3 regions of the Catellatospora sp. TT07R-123 genome follow, and region 2 is predicted to be linked to each of the others. Evidence: riboswitches for the same ligand, from Rfam matches in the RefSeq annotation. Region 2 holds a riboswitch; each other region holds the start of a gene.
What was found. Region 2 has a riboswitch for cobalamin ahead of Cs7R123_RS14210 (ribonucleoside-diphosphate reductase subunit alpha). Riboswitches for the same ligand answer to the same signal wherever they lie in the genome.
Positions count from the first base shown of each region.

Region 1: linked by a shared signal. The riboswitch ahead of Cs7R123_RS39265 (ABC transporter substrate-binding protein) and the one ahead of Cs7R123_RS14210 (ribonucleoside-diphosphate reductase subunit alpha) in region 2 are both predicted to bind cobalamin.
Region 3: linked by a shared signal. The riboswitch ahead of Cs7R123_RS06520 (prenyltransferase/squalene oxidase repeat-containing protein) and the one ahead of Cs7R123_RS14210 (ribonucleoside-diphosphate reductase subunit alpha) in region 2 are both predicted to bind cobalamin.

Region 1 is NZ_BNEM01000002.1:4,355,818-4,361,106, reverse strand. It holds gene Cs7R123_RS39290 (DEAD/DEAH box helicase) at 1-203, opposite strand, end outside; gene Cs7R123_RS39285 (C40 family peptidase) at 515-1,882, opposite strand; gene mqnE (aminofutalosine synthase MqnE) at 2,061-3,230, shown strand; gene Cs7R123_RS39275 (hypothetical protein) at 3,233-3,646, shown strand; gene Cs7R123_RS39270 (DUF4229 domain-containing protein) at 3,667-3,951, shown strand; cobalamin riboswitch at 3,952-4,101, shown strand; gene Cs7R123_RS39265 (ABC transporter substrate-binding protein) at 4,198-5,139, shown strand; gene Cs7R123_RS39260 (iron ABC transporter permease) at 5,249-5,289, shown strand, end outside.
Region 2 is NZ_BNEM01000001.1:3,318,071-3,323,359, reverse strand. It holds gene Cs7R123_RS14230 (BTAD domain-containing putative transcriptional regulator) at 1-361, shown strand, start outside; gene Cs7R123_RS14225 (N-acetylmuramoyl-L-alanine amidase) at 511-1,584, opposite strand; gene ftrA (transcriptional regulator FtrA) at 1,751-2,782, opposite strand; gene Cs7R123_RS14215 (rhodanese-like domain-containing protein) at 2,888-3,373, shown strand; cobalamin riboswitch at 3,639-3,826, shown strand; gene Cs7R123_RS14210 (ribonucleoside-diphosphate reductase subunit alpha) at 4,012-5,289, shown strand, end outside.
Region 3 is NZ_BNEM01000001.1:1,553,186-1,558,474, forward strand. It holds gene Cs7R123_RS06515 (hypothetical protein) at 1-368, opposite strand, end outside; gene Cs7R123_RS06520 (prenyltransferase/squalene oxidase repeat-containing protein) at 365-1,654, opposite strand; cobalamin riboswitch at 1,756-1,881, opposite strand; cobalamin riboswitch at 1,915-2,066, shown strand; gene Cs7R123_RS06525 (peptidase) at 2,392-3,420, shown strand; gene Cs7R123_RS06530 (hypothetical protein) at 3,474-3,905, shown strand; gene Cs7R123_RS06535 (hypothetical protein) at 3,981-4,250, shown strand; gene Cs7R123_RS06540 (DUF3592 domain-containing protein) at 4,312-4,899, shown strand; gene Cs7R123_RS06545 (hypothetical protein) at 4,948-5,289, opposite strand, start outside.

The DNA of each region.
Region 1 (5,289 bases), on a different contig from region 2:
GCGAGGGTCTTGCCCGAGCCGGTCTGGCCGCGGCCCAGCACGTCGCGCCCGGCGAGCGCGTCGGGCAGCGTGGCGGCCTGGATCTCGAACGGGCGGGTGATGCCGGCGCGGTCCAGCTCGCGCACCAGCGGGCGCGGCACGCCGAGCTCGGCGAAGCCGGGCAGGGCCGCCGCGGCGGGCTGCTCGTCGGAGGCGCCCGTCAGGCCCTCGGCGTCGACCTTCGGGCCGTCGGAGCCGGCCTTCGAGCCGTCGATGTTGATGTCGAACACGGACGGGAACAGGGCAGGGTCGTGCTGAGTCAAAGCGTGATACCTCTCGGGTGGCGCATCCCCGCGCCGCGCGGCCTAGTGCCGCTGCAAGTCACCCGCAGGAACGCTCGAGGGCGCGGTGAGCGCGCCCAGATCAACCCAATGAGTGTACGGGTTGCGCCAACGGAACCGCCCGGCAATAGCCCGTCGGTGTATCCAGAGTCACGCCGGATGACCGGTTGTTCCCGTTCTGCCGGTGTTCGCCGTCACTGCGGCTCGGTCGAGGGCGGGATGCTCTCGGCGGCCGGGCTCGGTGAGGGCGAAGGGGACGGCGACGGCGACGCCGGGGCCTCCGGCGAAGGGCTGGAACTGGGGCTCGGGCTGGCCGACGGGCTCGGTGAGGTCGACGCGCCGGGGGTCGGGCTGGTGCTGGCCGACGGGCGCGGGCTGGCCGACGCGGACGGCGACGGCGTCGCCGGGGCGGGCAGCGCGTCCACCACGCGGGTCGCGAAGTCGACACTGTAGAGGTTCACCGATGCGATCTTCACCACATCGCCGGTGGTGCGGGCGTGCACCATCTTGCCGTCGCCCAGGTACATGCCGACGTGGTGGATGGTGCGCCAGTCGCTCGGGTCGGTGGCGAAGAACAGCAGGTCGCCGGGGAGCAGCGCGTACTTGCTGACGGTCTTCTGGCGGGTGCCGTAGTACTGGTCGCGGGCGACCCGGTTGAGCGTGATGCCCGCCGACCGGTACGACGCCCAGACCAGGCCGGAGCAGTCGTACGAGTTCGGGCCCTCGTTGCCCCACACGTACGGCTTGCCGCGCTGCGACAGCGCGAACATCACCGCCTGGCGCGCCTTGGCCGCGGCGACGAGCCCGGCGTTGCTCTTGCCGGCGTCGTAGTTGCCGAGGTTCTGCTCCTGGAGCTCGCGCAGCCGGTCCTCTTCGGACTGGAGCTCGGCCAGGCGGCGCTTGAGTTCGAGGAACGCGGCCTCCTTGCGCCCGCACTCCTTGACCAGCGCGGACAGCTCGGAGGTGATCCGCTGCTCGGTGTCGGTGGCCGCGGCCAGCACGCCGAACGCCTGCCGCTCCTCGATCTGGGCGCGGGCCAGGTCGCGCAGCGCCGCCTCGGTGGCGGGCGGGGCGTCGGCGGGGCGGGGCAGCAGTTTGCTCAGCTCGCCCCACTGGGCCAGCGAATCGTCGAGCTCCGGGTGGTGCGCCGAGTGCTGGTAGGCCGAGACCGCGGCCGCCTCGGCGGCCTGCTTCGCCTCGCGCAGCCGGTCGGCCGTGTTGCGCCAGGCGTAGTCGGCGATCGCCTTGGCGACCATCGCGTTGGTGTACTGCTGCTCCAGCTCGCTGCGGCGCGCGTGCAGCACCGACAGCTCCAGGTCGGCCGCGTAGTACTGCGCGGTGAGGGCTTCCTTGGGGGTGGCGGGCAGCGCCACGGGCATGCTGAGGCGCCCGGTGGGCAGCATCGGCGGGGTCTCGTAGGCCGGGTGCTCGCCGCCGTCGGGAACTGCGGTGATCTTCGCGCCGATGGGCGGATCGGCCGCGGCGGGCAACGCCACGCCTCCGGCGATCACCGCGCTCAGCACAGCCGAACCGAGAGCGGTCTGGCCGTGACGTCCGGTCACACGACGGCGGTTCGACATCGCAGGCCCCATCCTCCCCGTTGGTCCCATGAAGTTCCTACCTGAATTCGCCCTCGGTGTCGACCCTGTCCGGTGTCGACCAGGCGTCGGTCAGGTGTCGCGTCGGCGTCGGACCAGGGCACGGTAAGGGGTCCGGACCGGGCGTCGTACGCTGGCTCCCATGGACGTGGGTTTGAAGCGTGAGCTGGAGCAGAAGGTCTATGCCGGAGAGCGCCTGACGCGCGAGGACGGCGAGGCTCTGTACGCGAGTGACGATCTCGCCTGGCTGGGACGCCTGGCCCACCACGTTCGGACGGAGAAGAACGGCGACCGGGTGATGTTCAACGTCAACCGGCACCTGAACCTGACGAACGTCTGCTCGGCGAGCTGCGCATACTGCTCGTTCCAGCGCAAGCCGGGTGAGAAGGACGCCTACACCATGCGGGTGGAGCAGGCCGTCGCCAAGGCGCTGGAGATGAAGGACGAGCAGCTCACCGAGCTGCACATCGTCAACGGTCTGCACCCGACGCTGCCGTGGCGCTACTACCCGCGCGTGCTCAAGGAGCTCAAGCAGGCGCTGCCGAACGTCAAGCTGAAGGCGTTCACCGCGACCGAGGTGCAGTGGTTCGAGAAGATCTCCGGCCTGACCGCCGACGCGATCCTCGACGAGCTGATGGAGGCGGGCCTGGAGTCGCTGACCGGCGGCGGCGCCGAGATCTTCGACTGGGAGGTCCGGCAGCACATCGTCGACCACGCCTGCCACTGGGAGGACTGGTCGCGCATCCACCGGCTGGCGCACAGCAAGGGCCTGCGCACCCCCTCGACGATGCTGTACGGCCACATCGAGGAGCCGCGCCACCGCGTCGACCACGTGCTGCGCCTGCGCGAGCTGCAGGACGAGACCGGCGGCTTCACCGTCTTCATCCCGCTGCGCTACCAGCACGACTTCCACGACAGCGCCGACGGCAAGGTCCGCAACCGGATCCAGGCCCGCACCACGATGGCCTCGCCCGCCGAGTCGCTCAAGACGTTCGCGGTGTCGCGCCTGATGCTGGACAACTTCGACCACGTCAAGTGCTTCTGGGTCATGCACGGCCTGTCGGTGGCGCAGCTGTCGCTGAACTTCGGCGTCGACGACCTGGACGGCTCGGTGGTCGAATACAAGATCACGCACGACGCCGACTCGTACGGCACGCCGAACACCATGCACCGCGACGACCTGCTGCACCTGATCTGGGACGCCGGCTTCCAGCCGGTCGAGCGGGACACCCGCTACCAGGTCGTGCGCGAGTACGGCCGGCCGCAGAGCCTGGCCGAGCGCCGCGCCGAACCGCAGCAGGTCTGGGCCTGAGCGTGGCCGAGTCCGCGGTCCGCGGTCCCCAGCGGGACGAGTCGGGCAAGATCGTCGCGTTGACCGATCTGCTCGCGTACACGGTGGTCGGCGTGCTGCTGTCGGTGGCGGCCATGGCCGTCTTCGACGGGGTCTTCGCCCTGCTCGGGCTGGGCCGCTTCGGCTCGCTCAACGGCTGGCTGGCCGCGGTCTTCCCGGCGATGATCTTCGTCGAGCAGTTCCGGGCGGCCCGCGACTGGTCCGCCCGGCTGCCCACCGCGCTGCTGGCGGCCGTGGTCGGGGTCGGCCTGGGCGTGCTCGCGACGGGCTTCGCGGCCGGGCTGCCCGCGCTGGTCTCCGGTGCCCTCGGCGCGCTGGTCGCGACCGTGGTCTACGCCGTGGTGTGGCACACGGGCCTTGCGTTCGTGAATCGCTGACTTGCCGATACCCTGGTCGGGTGAGTGCTGCTGTCAAGTACACCCTGGCCAGGCTCGGCCTGTTCCTGGCCGTCTTCGCGGCCCTGTGGTTCGTCCCCGTCATAAGCCTGCCCGTCAAGCTGATGATCGCCATCGTGGTGTCGGCGGCCGCGGGCTGGTTCCTGCTGCGCAACCTGCGCGACGACGTGTCCGCCCAGGTCGAGGGCGCGGTGGACCGCCGCCGGGAGCAGAAGGAGCACCTCCGCGCGGCGCTCGCGGGCGACGACGTCCCCGCCGAGGCGGAGCCGGAGAAGTCACACTCGTGACTGCACGTTTGCGGTGCGGGCAGCGGCATGTACTAGCGTGTCGCTGACCGCTCCGCAGCGAAGCCGGTGCGAACCCGGCGCTGTCCCGCAACTGTGATCCCGCCCCGCCAGGGGTGGGCAAGCCAGGTCGCCTGCGACGGTCGCGAACAACGCTCTCGAGGAAGGGCGTCTCGCAGACCGGGCGCCCCTTTTCTCGATCCCAGCCCTGTCGGCGAAGACCTACCTCGACCGACAGGAGGATCACCCGTGTTCCAGCACCGTTTCCGCCGCCGCGCCCTCGGCGCGCTCGCCGCCGCCGGCCTCGTCGCCGCGCTGGCCGCCTGCGCCACCACCGAGGACCCGGCCGCCACTCCCAGCCCGTCCAGCGCCGCCGCCGCATACCCGGTGACGGTCGGTTCGGTCACCCTGCCCGCCCAGCCGGTGAAGATCGTCTCGCTGTCGCCGACCGCGACCGAGATGCTGTACGCCGTCGGCGCGGGCGGCCAGGTCACCGCCGTCGACGACCAGTCGAACTTCCCGGCCGGGGTGCCGAAGACCGACCTGTCGGGCTTCCAGCCCAACGCCGAGGCGATCGCGGCCAAGAGCCCCGACCTGGTCGTGCTCAGCGGCGACGCCAACAACGTGGTGGCCCAGCTGACCGCGCTGAAGATCCCGGTGTTCCTGGCCCCGGCCGCGGTGACGCTGGAGGACTCGTACGCCCAGCTCAAGGACCTGGGCAAGCTGACCGGCCACGCCGACCAGGCCGCCGCCGTGGCGCAGCAGATGAAGGACGACATCGCGAAGCTGGTCAAGGACCTGCCGCAGCGCAGCAAGCCGCTGACCTACTACTACGAGCTCGACCCGACGCTGTACTCGGTGACCTCGAAGACGTTCATCGGCTCCCTGTTCACGCTGGCCGGCCTCACCAACGTCGCCGACGCCGCCGACACCAAGGGCACCGGCTACCCCCAGCTCACGGCGGAATCCCTGGTCAAGTCGAACCCCGACCTGATCTTCCTCGCCGACACCAAGTGCTGCACCCAGAACGCCGACACCGTCAAGGCCCGCGCCGGCTGGTCCACCATCACCGCCGTCACCAAGAACCAGGTGGTGGCCCTCGACGACGACATCGCCTCCCGCTGGGGCCCCCGCATCGTCGACCTCATCCGCGCCATCACCACCGCCACCGCCACCATCCCCGCCGCCTAGGCCGGCCCCGGGCCCCGGCCCCTTTCTCCGCGTCGATCATGAACTTATGGCACGGCTCGACGGCGCGTCCCGGCCATAAGTTCATGATCGACGACAGACTGATTTCGAGGTGAGTGTGCGGACTGCGGGGTTGCGGGCGGGGTGGCTGGC
Region 2 (5,289 bases):
CGGCGACGAGCACCGCACCGCGCTGCTCACCCGTCAGCTGGGGCTGACCCGGCTGCACCGCGGGGAGCTGGCCGAGGCGCGGGAGTCGCTGACCGCGGCGCTGGACCGGTTCGCCGGGCTCGGCGACAGCCACTGCGCCGCGTACTGCCTGACCGACCTGGCCGGGCTGGAGGCGCCGGAGGTGGCGGTGGAGCGGCTCACCACCGCGCTGGAGATCTTCGAGCGGATCGGGGACCGGCGCGCCCAGGCCAAGACCGCGCACCGCCTCGGCGAGCTGCACCGCGGCGACGGCCGCCAGGGCCTGTCCGACGCGTACCTGGCCGAGGCCCGCCGCCTGCGCGCCACCGTCGACCTCTCCTGACCCGCCCCGGCCGGGCCACCCCGTTTTGTCATAGACGTTGGCCTATTACGACGAAGGTGATCTCGGTCCAGTCGATGTAATAGGCCAACGTCTATGGAAAACCGTGCGCGGCGGCGGGGGGAGTGGGGATGGGGGAGGCGGTGGCGGGGTCAGGCCTTGGTGATGCGGACGGCGTCGGCGATGACGTACTGGGTGCCGGAGGTCCACCGGCTCACGCCCACCACCTGCTGCGCCCCGGCCGCGAACGCGAACGTGCCGAGGCTGCGCCACGCGCCGCCGCCGGTGGTCTGGTTCACCGTCACGGTCTGGCTGCCGGCCGAGCTGAACACCACGAACGGGGTGGCCGCGTTGTAGCCGGGGTCGCCGGGGTACCACGTCTCGATCTTGTAGTTCCCGGCGCTGGGCAGGGTGGCCGAGTAGTACGCGGGGTCGCTGGCGGCGACCGGGGCGGCATACCGGTAGTCGGCGCCGTAGCGCTGGGTGGAGTAGGTGGACGTGCCCCACGCGGTCGAGGCGCTGAAGCCGGCCGAGCTGTTGTCCACGATGGCCGACCAGGCGGTGCCGCCGGACAGCTTGGCGGCCACGGCCGAGCGCAGCGCGGGCAGCTGGGCGTAGAAGGCGTCGCCGGGGCAGCTGGTGGAGACGAAGTCGCGGTGCCCGTAGATCTTGGTGGGCGCGATGCCGTACTGGTCGCAGATGTAGGCGCAGAGGTCGACGAGCTTGTTGAACTGGGTGGTGGGCGGGGTGGCCGAGGTGTACGTGCCCTCGTTCTCGATGCCGATGGCCTGGTCGTTCTGGCCGGGGCAGTGTGCGCCGACGACCATGCCGTTGCCGCTGGTCAGGTGGGACAGGCTGTAGTGGCGGCCCTCGGTGATGAAGCCGCCCCGGCTGACCGTGAAATGCTGGCCGGTGTCGGACCAGCCGTTGCTGTCCATGTGGTAGTTCTGAATGGACCTGGCCAGCGAGAACGCGTGGGCCTGCGTGTAGTCGGTGGAGTTCGCCGTCGCCGTGTGGTGAATGATGATCTTGTTGGCGTCGGTGGCGATCTGCGACAGGGTCGAGGACGGGTTGCGGGCGCCCCAGGTGGCGCAACCGGCGATGGTCGGCGCGGCGACGGCCGCGGCGGCCGGTCCGGCGATGCTCAGTTCGAGCCCGCCGAGGGCGGCACCGGTGCCGAGCAGCACGGCGCCGCGGAACATGTCGCGTCGGGACAGTGGGGACATGGGTTCACTCCACAGTGAGGGATGAGTGGATGAACCCGCGCAGCGAAACTTTTCTACCAACTGCTGGAATTTCGCGCAAGACGGCAACCATCGAGGGGCCTCAGCGCGTGTCGATGAAGGCGGGTCCGGTGCCGTTTTACGGGGGCGGCACCGGGCTTACCAAAAGCTACCTGGCGCGGAACGTGCGCCGGTAGGCCGAGGGCGAGGTGCGCATGCACCGTCCGAAATGGTGCCGGAACGTGACCGGGCTGTCGAAGCCCACCGCCGCCGCCACCGCCTCGACCGGGCTGTCCGCAGCCTCCAGCAGCGGCAGGCTCGCCGCGATCCGCTGCTCGATCAGCCAGCGGATCGGGCTGGTGCCGGTCTGCCGGGCGAAGTGCCGCAGGAATGTGCGCGGTGACATGTGCGCCCGCGCGGCCAGCGCGTCGACCGACAGCGGCTGGTCCAGGTGCGCCAGGGCCCAGGACATCGCCTGGGCCACGCCGTCGTCGCCGGGCAGTTCGCGGACCGGCGACTTGATGAACTGCGCCTGCCCGCCGTCGCGGTGCGGGGGCAGCACCAGGCGCCGGGCCACGCTGTTGGCGGTCTGCGCGCCGTGGTCGCGGCGTACCAGGTGCAGGCACAGGTCCAGCCCGGCGGCGCTGCCCGCGCTGGTGACGACCTGGCCGCTGTCGACGTACAGCACGTCGGGGGTGACCTCGACCAGCGGGTGGCGCTCGCGCAGCAGGGCCGCGTAGCGCCAGTGCGTGGTCGCGGCCCGCCCGTCCAGCAGCCCGGCCGCGGCCAGCGCGAACGCGCCCGAGCAGATCGACACGATTCGGGCGCCCCGGTCCGCGGCCGTCCGCAGCGCGGCGACGAGTGCGGCCGACACGGGCGCCCTGACGTCGGCGACCCCGGGCACGATCACGGTGTCGGCGGCGGCCAGCACGTCCAGCCCGTGCGCGGCGGTGATGGTGAACCCGCCGACGGCGGGCAGCGGCTCGGGCGTCTCGGCGCAGACGGCCAGGTCGTACCAGGGTGCGGCGAGTTCGGGGCGGTCCAGCCCGAACACCTCGACCACGCAGCCCAGCTCGAACGGCGCCATCCCGGCGAACGCCAGCACGGCGACGCGGTGGCGCGGGCGGGTCTCCAGCCGGACGGCCACGGGCGGGGCGGAGGGCGCGGCGATGGGCGCGGCGATGGGCGCGGCGAGGGGCATGGCGGGATCTTAGCGAAGGGCGGCGTTGCCGCCACTTCTTCCGCACCGCGTACGCCCGCAGGATGGTCTTGCCCAGCCGGACCACCGACCACCAGGAGAAACGCGATGTCCGCCAGCCTGTCCACGTCGCCCACCGCCGCCGTCCTGTCGACCCCGCCGGCCACCGCGGAGCTGGCTATCGCCCATTTCGCCGCGAAGCTCGCCTTCGAGACCGACGTCTCCGACGTGCACGCCGACCTGGCGGCCGGGGTGCCCGGGATCACGGTGGTCGACACGCGATCGCTGGAGGCGTGGGAGCAGGGTCACATCCCGGGTGCGGTGCACCTGCCGACCGCCCGGATCGCGGCCCGCGCCGCCGAGCTGATCGGCCCTGACCAGGTCGTCGTCACCTACTGCTGGGGACCGGGGTGCAACGGCTCGACCCGCGCCGCGCTCGCCTTCGCCCGCCTGGGCCACCCGGTCAAGGAGATGATCGGCGGCTACGAGTACTGGGTCCGCGAGGGCTTCCCGACGCAGACCCTGCTGGGCGTGCGGCACAACGACGTCGACCCGCTCACCGCCCCGGCCAGCGGTGCCGCCTGCGCCTGCTGACCGGCCGCTCAGGCCGCCCAGCGCGGCTCCCGCGTTCATGTATAGACACCGCCGGTTGCGGTCCATCGACGACACGCCGCGCTTCATCTGGGGTCGCTTTCGCCGCCCACCCACTAGATGTAGTGTGATGGCATCGCTGGTCCACCCCTCCGGCACAGTGACGGGCGCAGTGCGCGATCGTCGCAGGCCGGGTCGGGTGGGGCCATCGCGGCAGCCATCCTCGCGGCGGTCCGGCCATGCCGGGCCTCCGCGAGGCTGCCGTGACAACAGGGAACCCGGTGCGACTCCGGGACTGCCCCGCAGCGGTGAGTGGGAACGAACCCGCCCCGCGAGGACGCGACCTCGTGGAGCAGCACTGGGCCACCCGGCCCGGGAAGCGGCGGATTAGGTCAGCCGGACGAACACGGCCCGCGAAGCCGTGTCGACCGGCCGTGCCCACGAGTCCGAAGACCTGCCAGCGTGCGCGCGCGGACCTGACCCGTGCGCGCCGTACACACCGGGCCGCGCGGGACGGTCCACGGTGGATCGCGCGCGCCCGGAACGGGGTGCCGTCGCGCTCCGGCGTGCCGTCTCTCGCACGATGAGGGGTAGCGCACGCGTTGACCAGCACGATCACGGCCGGAACGCCCGTCGCGGGTATGCAGACCGGCACGACCTGGGACGCCGGACCGGCGGACAGACTCGCACAGCAGCTCGGCGCGGCGGCTGAGGGCCTGCCCGACGTCGACCCCGGCACGGTGCTCGCCCCCGTCGTCGCGGGCGTGTGGCCGGGCGCCACCGAGGCCGACCTGCGGCTGCGTGCCATCGAGACCGCCGCGGCGCTGGTGGTGCGGGAACCGGCGTACAGCAGGCTGGCCGCGCGCCTGCTCGCGGTGCACGTCGCCGAGGAGGCCGCCACCCAGGGCGTACGTGACTTCGCCGACGCGGTGCGCGCCGGGCACGAGGCGGGCCTGCTCGCCGACGACCTCGCCGCGTTCGTGTCGGTCCACTCCGGCGAGCTGGCGGCGCTGATCGACCCGGCCGCCGACGACCGCTTCGAATACTTCGGCCTGCGCACCGTCTACGACCGCTACCTGCTGCGCCACCCGGTCACCCGGCGCGTGCTGGAGACTCCGCAGCACTTCCTGCTGCGCGTGGCGTGCGGCCTGATGGGCGAGGTCGGCACCGCGAGCACCGCCGGGCTGCGCCTGCCCGGCAGCGTCGCCGAGGTCGCCCGGCTGTACGCCATCCTCAGCCGCCTGGCCTACCTGCCCAGCTCGCCCACGCTGTTCAACGCCGGGGCCCGCCGACCCCAGCTGAGCAGCTGCTTCCTGCTCGACTCGCCCCGCGACGAGCTGGAGTCGATCTACGAGCGCTACGCGCAGATCGCCCGGCTGTCCAAGTACGCCGGGGGCATCGGGGTGGCGTGGTCGCGGATCCGGTCCCGGGGCTCGCTGATCCGCGGCACCAACGGCCTGTCCAACGGCATCGTGCCGTGGCTGCGCACGCTGGACGCCAGCGTCGCCGCGGTCAACCAGGGCGGCCGCCGCAAGGGCGCGGCCTGCGTCTACCTGGAGACCTGGCACGCCGACCTCGACGACTTCCTCCAGCTGCGCGACTCCACCGGCGACGAGAGCCGCCGCACCCACAACCTGCACCTGGCCAACTGGGTGCCCGACGAGTTCATGCGCCGGGTCGAGGCGGACGCGAGCTGGTCGCTGTTCGACCCCAAGGACGTGCCGCAGCTGGTCGACCTGTGGGGCGACGAGTTCGACGCCGCCTACCGGGCGGCCGAGGCGGCCGGCCTGGCCGTGCGTACGCTGCCCGCCCGCGACCTGTACGGCCGGATGATGCGCACCCTGGCCCAGACCGGCAACGGCTGGATGACGTTCAAGGACGCCGCCAACCGCACCTGCAACCAGACCGCCGTGCCCGGC
Region 3 (5,289 bases), 1.8 Mb from region 2:
GCGTGCCAGTACGACCAGTACGCCGTAGCCGGGGGTGTCAGCACGCACTTCTCGGTCGCCGAGGTCGGATACTGCGTGCCGCCCTGGTAACCGGAGTAGCCGATGCGGCACACGAACGCCGGGCCGTCGTGCTGGGTCCCGGCGGTCTTCCAGCCGCCCTGGTTGAGCAGCTGGTATCCGGTCGTCGGGGTGGTGCCGCAGGCACGCAGCAGCGGCCCGCCCCAGTGGCTGAAGTCCACCGCCAGGATCACCCCGGAACTGGTGGTGCACTTCCCGACCGGCTGCGGCGCGGCCGCGGCGGGCGCGCCGGGCGCGAGCATCACCGCCGCGAGCAGCACCAGCGCCGCGACCGAGCCGCGCCGGTTCACCGGCCGCCGCCCTCGGTCCGGCGCCGCAGGCCGATGAGCAGCGCCATCCCGGCCACGATCAGCACCAGCGCGACCGCGACGATCGCCGTCAGCGGCAGGCCGGTGACCGGCAGCCCTCCCCCGGCACCGGTCGGCGACGCCGACGGCGAGCCGCCGGTCCGCGACGGGGTCGGCGAGCCCGCGGACGGCGACGGCGAGCTGCCGGCACGCGACGGCGACGGCGACGCGGCGGACGGCGAGGGCGAGGCGGCGGGCGTGTGGACGTCGCGCAGCAGCGTGCCGAACGAGATCCCGGTCGCGCCGCTGACCGCCTGCGTCGAGGAGCGCAGGTCCGAGCCGTCGGTGCCCAGTGCGACGTCGAATCCGCCGTCGCTGTTCTGCTGCTGGGCCAGGAAGGCGCGTGCCTTGCCGAGCTGCGCGGCGTACGTGTCGGCGCGCAGCGACAGGCCCTGCACCGCCAGCGCGGTGGAGTTGGTCGAGTCACCGGCCGCGCCCGGGAAGCCGCCGTGCGCCTTCTGCTGCCCGGCGATCCAGGCCAGGGCCGCGTCCACCGCCGAGTCGTGGCCGCCCGCCAGGACCAGGGCCATCGCGGCCATCGCGGTGCTGTCGACGTCGCGGTCCTGGTCGGTCGCCGGGATCAGGCTCGGGAACGATCCGTCGGCGCGCTGGAGGCCGAGCAGGAACGTGACCGGGCTCGCCGCGTCGGCGGCCCGCCCGGCGCGCAACTGCGCGACCACGCCGAGGACCTGCCCGAACGTCGAGGTGGCCCAGGCGTAGTTGCCGGGTCCGGCGCAGCCGGCGGCCTCGTCGGTCTTCGCGCAGGTCACGTCCTTGAGGGCGGCGATCAGGTCGTGACCGCCGAAGGCGCCCGGGTCGTACCCGGTGACCTGCGCCAGCACGGCGACCTTGCCGATGGCGCCGCCGGAGGCGAACTCGGTGCCGATGCCGAGCCAGGCGTCGACGGTGAACCCGCCGTCGCCGACGACCCCGCCGGTGCGGATGAACTCGGTGACCGCGCGCAGCCGCGCGTCGTCGGACCCGGTCGCGGCCAGCGCGAACGCCCCGTCGATGCTCAGGCCGAAGTCGGGGAACCCGGGAAACGACTCGTAGTAGCGGCCGTCCTGGAGATTGGCCGGGGCGACCAGGTATGCCACACCTTTGGCCAGGTCGGGGCCGGACTCCGCCGGGGCCTGCGCGAGCGGGCGGGCGGCGGCGGGGGCCGCGACGGCGAACGCGGCGACGGCGGCGAGCAGGGCGGCGGCCGCGCGGCGGCGGATGACGGGCATGAGGGCTCCCGGGGGTGAGCGGCGCTGGCGCGGACACCGACCGCCCGCGGAAACGCTGCCCCGGGTGCTCAGGCTCCGCGCCGTGGACCACGACGACGCTGGTGGTTTGCTGCGTTCCAGCCAGGTAATCCGACTCGTCCAAAAAGGACCTACGGCTGCGGGCCAGTGCCGGGATTCGACCGGCTTCCCCTGAGGTGCTGGAACGCAGCCATCCGACCACATGTGGTCTGCAAGCGTCAACGCGGGGGCGGTGTCACGTACGCAACTCGCGCGAAACCGGGGGCATGGCTTAGCGTGAGGTCGTCATCGCGTAGGGGAACCCGGTGTGAGCCCGGGGCTGACGCGCAACGGTATGGACGCGACCACCATCACGTCCGGAGCCCGAACACCTGCCGGTGACGCTCCACCCTGCGGATACCGTCCACGCGTCTTGGGCCCGGCCGCCTCGCTCCAGGTCTGGCGAAGACCGGGCGAGGCACGCCGCTCCCATGGCGCCCAGAAGGAGTGCCATGTCCCCCTTTCACGTCCCGGCCGCCGCGTGCGCCGGGCCGGCGCGGGCCTCGCGATCGCCCTCGCCCTCCTGGCCCGGTGCCAGGCTTGTACCGCCGGCCGCCACGGGCCGCCGGCAGCGATACGAAGGCAATCAGCCGGCCCCGGCCGGCGGCATGACCCACGGCGCCTGACTCCACTTTCGACACTGGCCCCGGCATGCCGCCGCGGGCCGGAAAGGCACACCCATGATCCGCACCATCGTGCGGCGGCTAGCCGTGCTCACCGCCGCCACCGCCGCTCTCGCCCTGGTCGCCACCGCTCCGGCCGCCGCCGCCCCGACCCTGAACCGGGCCGACGCGGCGGCGGGCTGGCTGGCCCGCCAGCTCGTCGACGGCGAGCGCTTCGAGGTCGTGTTCGACGGCGTCGCCTACGCCGACCAGGGCCTGACCATCGACGCGGTGTTCGCGTTCGCCGCCTCGAAGACCGGCGGCAGCTACCGCGACGCCGCCCTGTCGTGGCTGGCCGAGCCGGGCACGCTCACCGGGTACATCGGCGACGGCACCGAGGCGTACGCCGGGGCCACCGCCAAGCTCGCGCTGGCCGCCGAGGTCACCGGCGCCGATCCGGCCGCGTTCGGCGGCGTCGACCTGGTCACGCGGCTGCGCGGCCTCCAGGCGACCTCGGGCCGGTTCAGCGACCGGTCTGCCTGGGGCGACTTCAGCAACTCGTTCACCCAGTCACTGGCCGTCATCGCGCTGGACCGCACGGCCGCGGGCGCACCCGCCTCGGCGGTGTCGTACCTGGCCGGGACCGCCTGCGCCGACGGCAGCTTCCCGCTCTACCTGGAGCAGCCGGTCTGCACCGGCGACGTCGACGCGACCGCGCTGGCGGTGCAGGCGCTGCGGGCCGCGGGCGACCACGTCCACGCGTACGGCGGCCTGACCTGGCTGGTCGCCCAGCAGCAGGCCGACGGCGGTTTCGCCTCGGCCGGGGTCGCCAACGCCAACAGCACCGGTCTGGCCGCCCAGGCGCTGCAGTCCAGCGGCCGCCTGCTGGCGGCGGCCAAGGCCCGCACGTTCCTGCGCGGGCTCCAGGTCGGCTGCGCCGGTGCGGCCGCCGACCGGGGCGCGATCGCGTACACGGCCGGGGCCTTCGACCCGGCGACCGCCCCGCGCGCGACCGCGCAGGCCGTGCTCGGCCTGACCGGCCGCGGCTACGCCGACCTCGACGCGGCGGGTTCCAGCCCGGCCGCCCCCACCCTCGCCTGCCCGTGAAAGGACCCGTCATGAACCGCCGTCTCGGCCGGGCGCTGACCGCCCTGCTCAGCATGCTCACCCTGTCCACCGGCGCCGTGCTGGTGCAGGCTCCCGCCGCGCACGCGGCCGCCTGCTCCGGCAGCACCGGCGTCACCGTCGTCGTCGACTTCGCCTCGCTGGGCGGCGGCGTCGTCACCGCGTGCGCGCCCGGCGACCCGACCAGCGGCCTGACCGCGCTGACCGGCGGCGGGTTCACCGTCGCCGGCACGCAGCGCTGGGGCCTGGCGTTCGTCTGCCGCATCAACGGGCTCCCGACCGCCGCGCAGCAGGCGTGCGTGAACACGCCGCCCGCGACGGCGTACTGGTCGTACTGGCACGCCAGCACCCACGGCGCCGCCTGGACGTACAGCTCGTCGGGCGCCAGCAGCTACAACCCGGCGCCGGGCACCGTCGAGGGCTGGGCCTTCGGCGCGGGCGCGGCACCGTCCATCACCGCACCCTGACCGCACCCTGACCGGCGGGTGGTCGGCGGCGTCCCGCGCCGCCGACCACCCCATGAGCGGAAACCACGAGTGGGTATGCCCAAAGCACCGCCCCCGCGCCGCGCCACTGTGGACGGCGAAGAGTTCATCCTGCTCAGCCCCGAGGAGTACGAGCGCCTCGACGCGTCCCGCCGCCAGGTCGGCGCCGCCCTGGCCCGCGTACGGCAGGTCAGCCACGCACTGGGCACCGCCCGCGCGGCCCTGACCGCCGTCGACACCGCCCTGGCCGCCGAGCCCTGCACCTGCGCCGACACGGGGACCTGCCCGGTCTGCCGCATCCGTGCCGCCAGGGACACCGATCCGTGATCCGGCGCTGGTCACGCAACGGGCCAGCGGCTGTTGCGGGCCTCCGCTACCGTACGCGGTCATGGAATTCACGGGGCCGTTCTTCGCACTGTTCTTCGTGGTGCTGCTGGTCATCGGCGGGGTCGTCGTCTGGGGCGCGATCCAGGGCAGCCGGAAGGTGGCCCGTTCGCAGGAGCTGCGCGAGGTGGGCCGGGTGACCACCGGCACCGTGGTGGACAACCAGATGGAGTCGCACTCGCACCACCACGACGGGCACCACCGCACCAGCATCACGTTCCGGCCGGTCGTCCGCTACCGGGCGCAGGACGGCACCGAGGTCACCGCGGTCGGCCCGGCCGCCAGCAACCGCTCGTTCATCGTGGGCTCCACCGTGCCGCTGCGGGTGCACCCCGACCGGCCCGAGCAGATCGAGATCACCTCGGGCCAGGGCCGGGGCTCCGGCGGTGTGGCCGGTATCGTCGTCGGTGTCATCGGCGTGGTCGTGCTCGTGCTGATGGCCACGTTCGCCTGCTCGGCGCAGCGGGAGTTCGACGACTTCCGCAACGACATGGGCAACTCGACGGACTTCGACAACGGCCCGTTCGGCAACGACCCGTTCGGCGACTTCCAGCAGTGCACCATCGACGGCCAGCAGGTCTCCTGCAAGTAGCGGGCACCGGGTGACCGCCAGACCGGTGGCCCGGCGGTCACGTCCGCCTCATCCGATCTCGGTCCGCACCGCCAGCGAGCCGGTGTTGTCGGCGTAGAAGCCCGGCTCGCCGTGGAACGACGACGCGTCGGCGAACCCGACGACCAGCACACCGGCGCCCGCCGGGGCGACGAACCGCTGCAACGTGCCGGTGCCGGTGCGCCCGTCGCCGATCGCGAACAGCTCGCCCAGGCCCGGCCGCAGCTCGGCCAGCTCGCCCTGCCCGGTCACGTCGACCGCGGGCGGGCTCTGGCCTGCGGCCCCGGCCGGCAGGAACACCCCGACCAGGAACAGCGTCCGGTTGTGGTGCACGATGCCGGAGATCCCGTTCAGGCCTGTGATCTCGGTGTC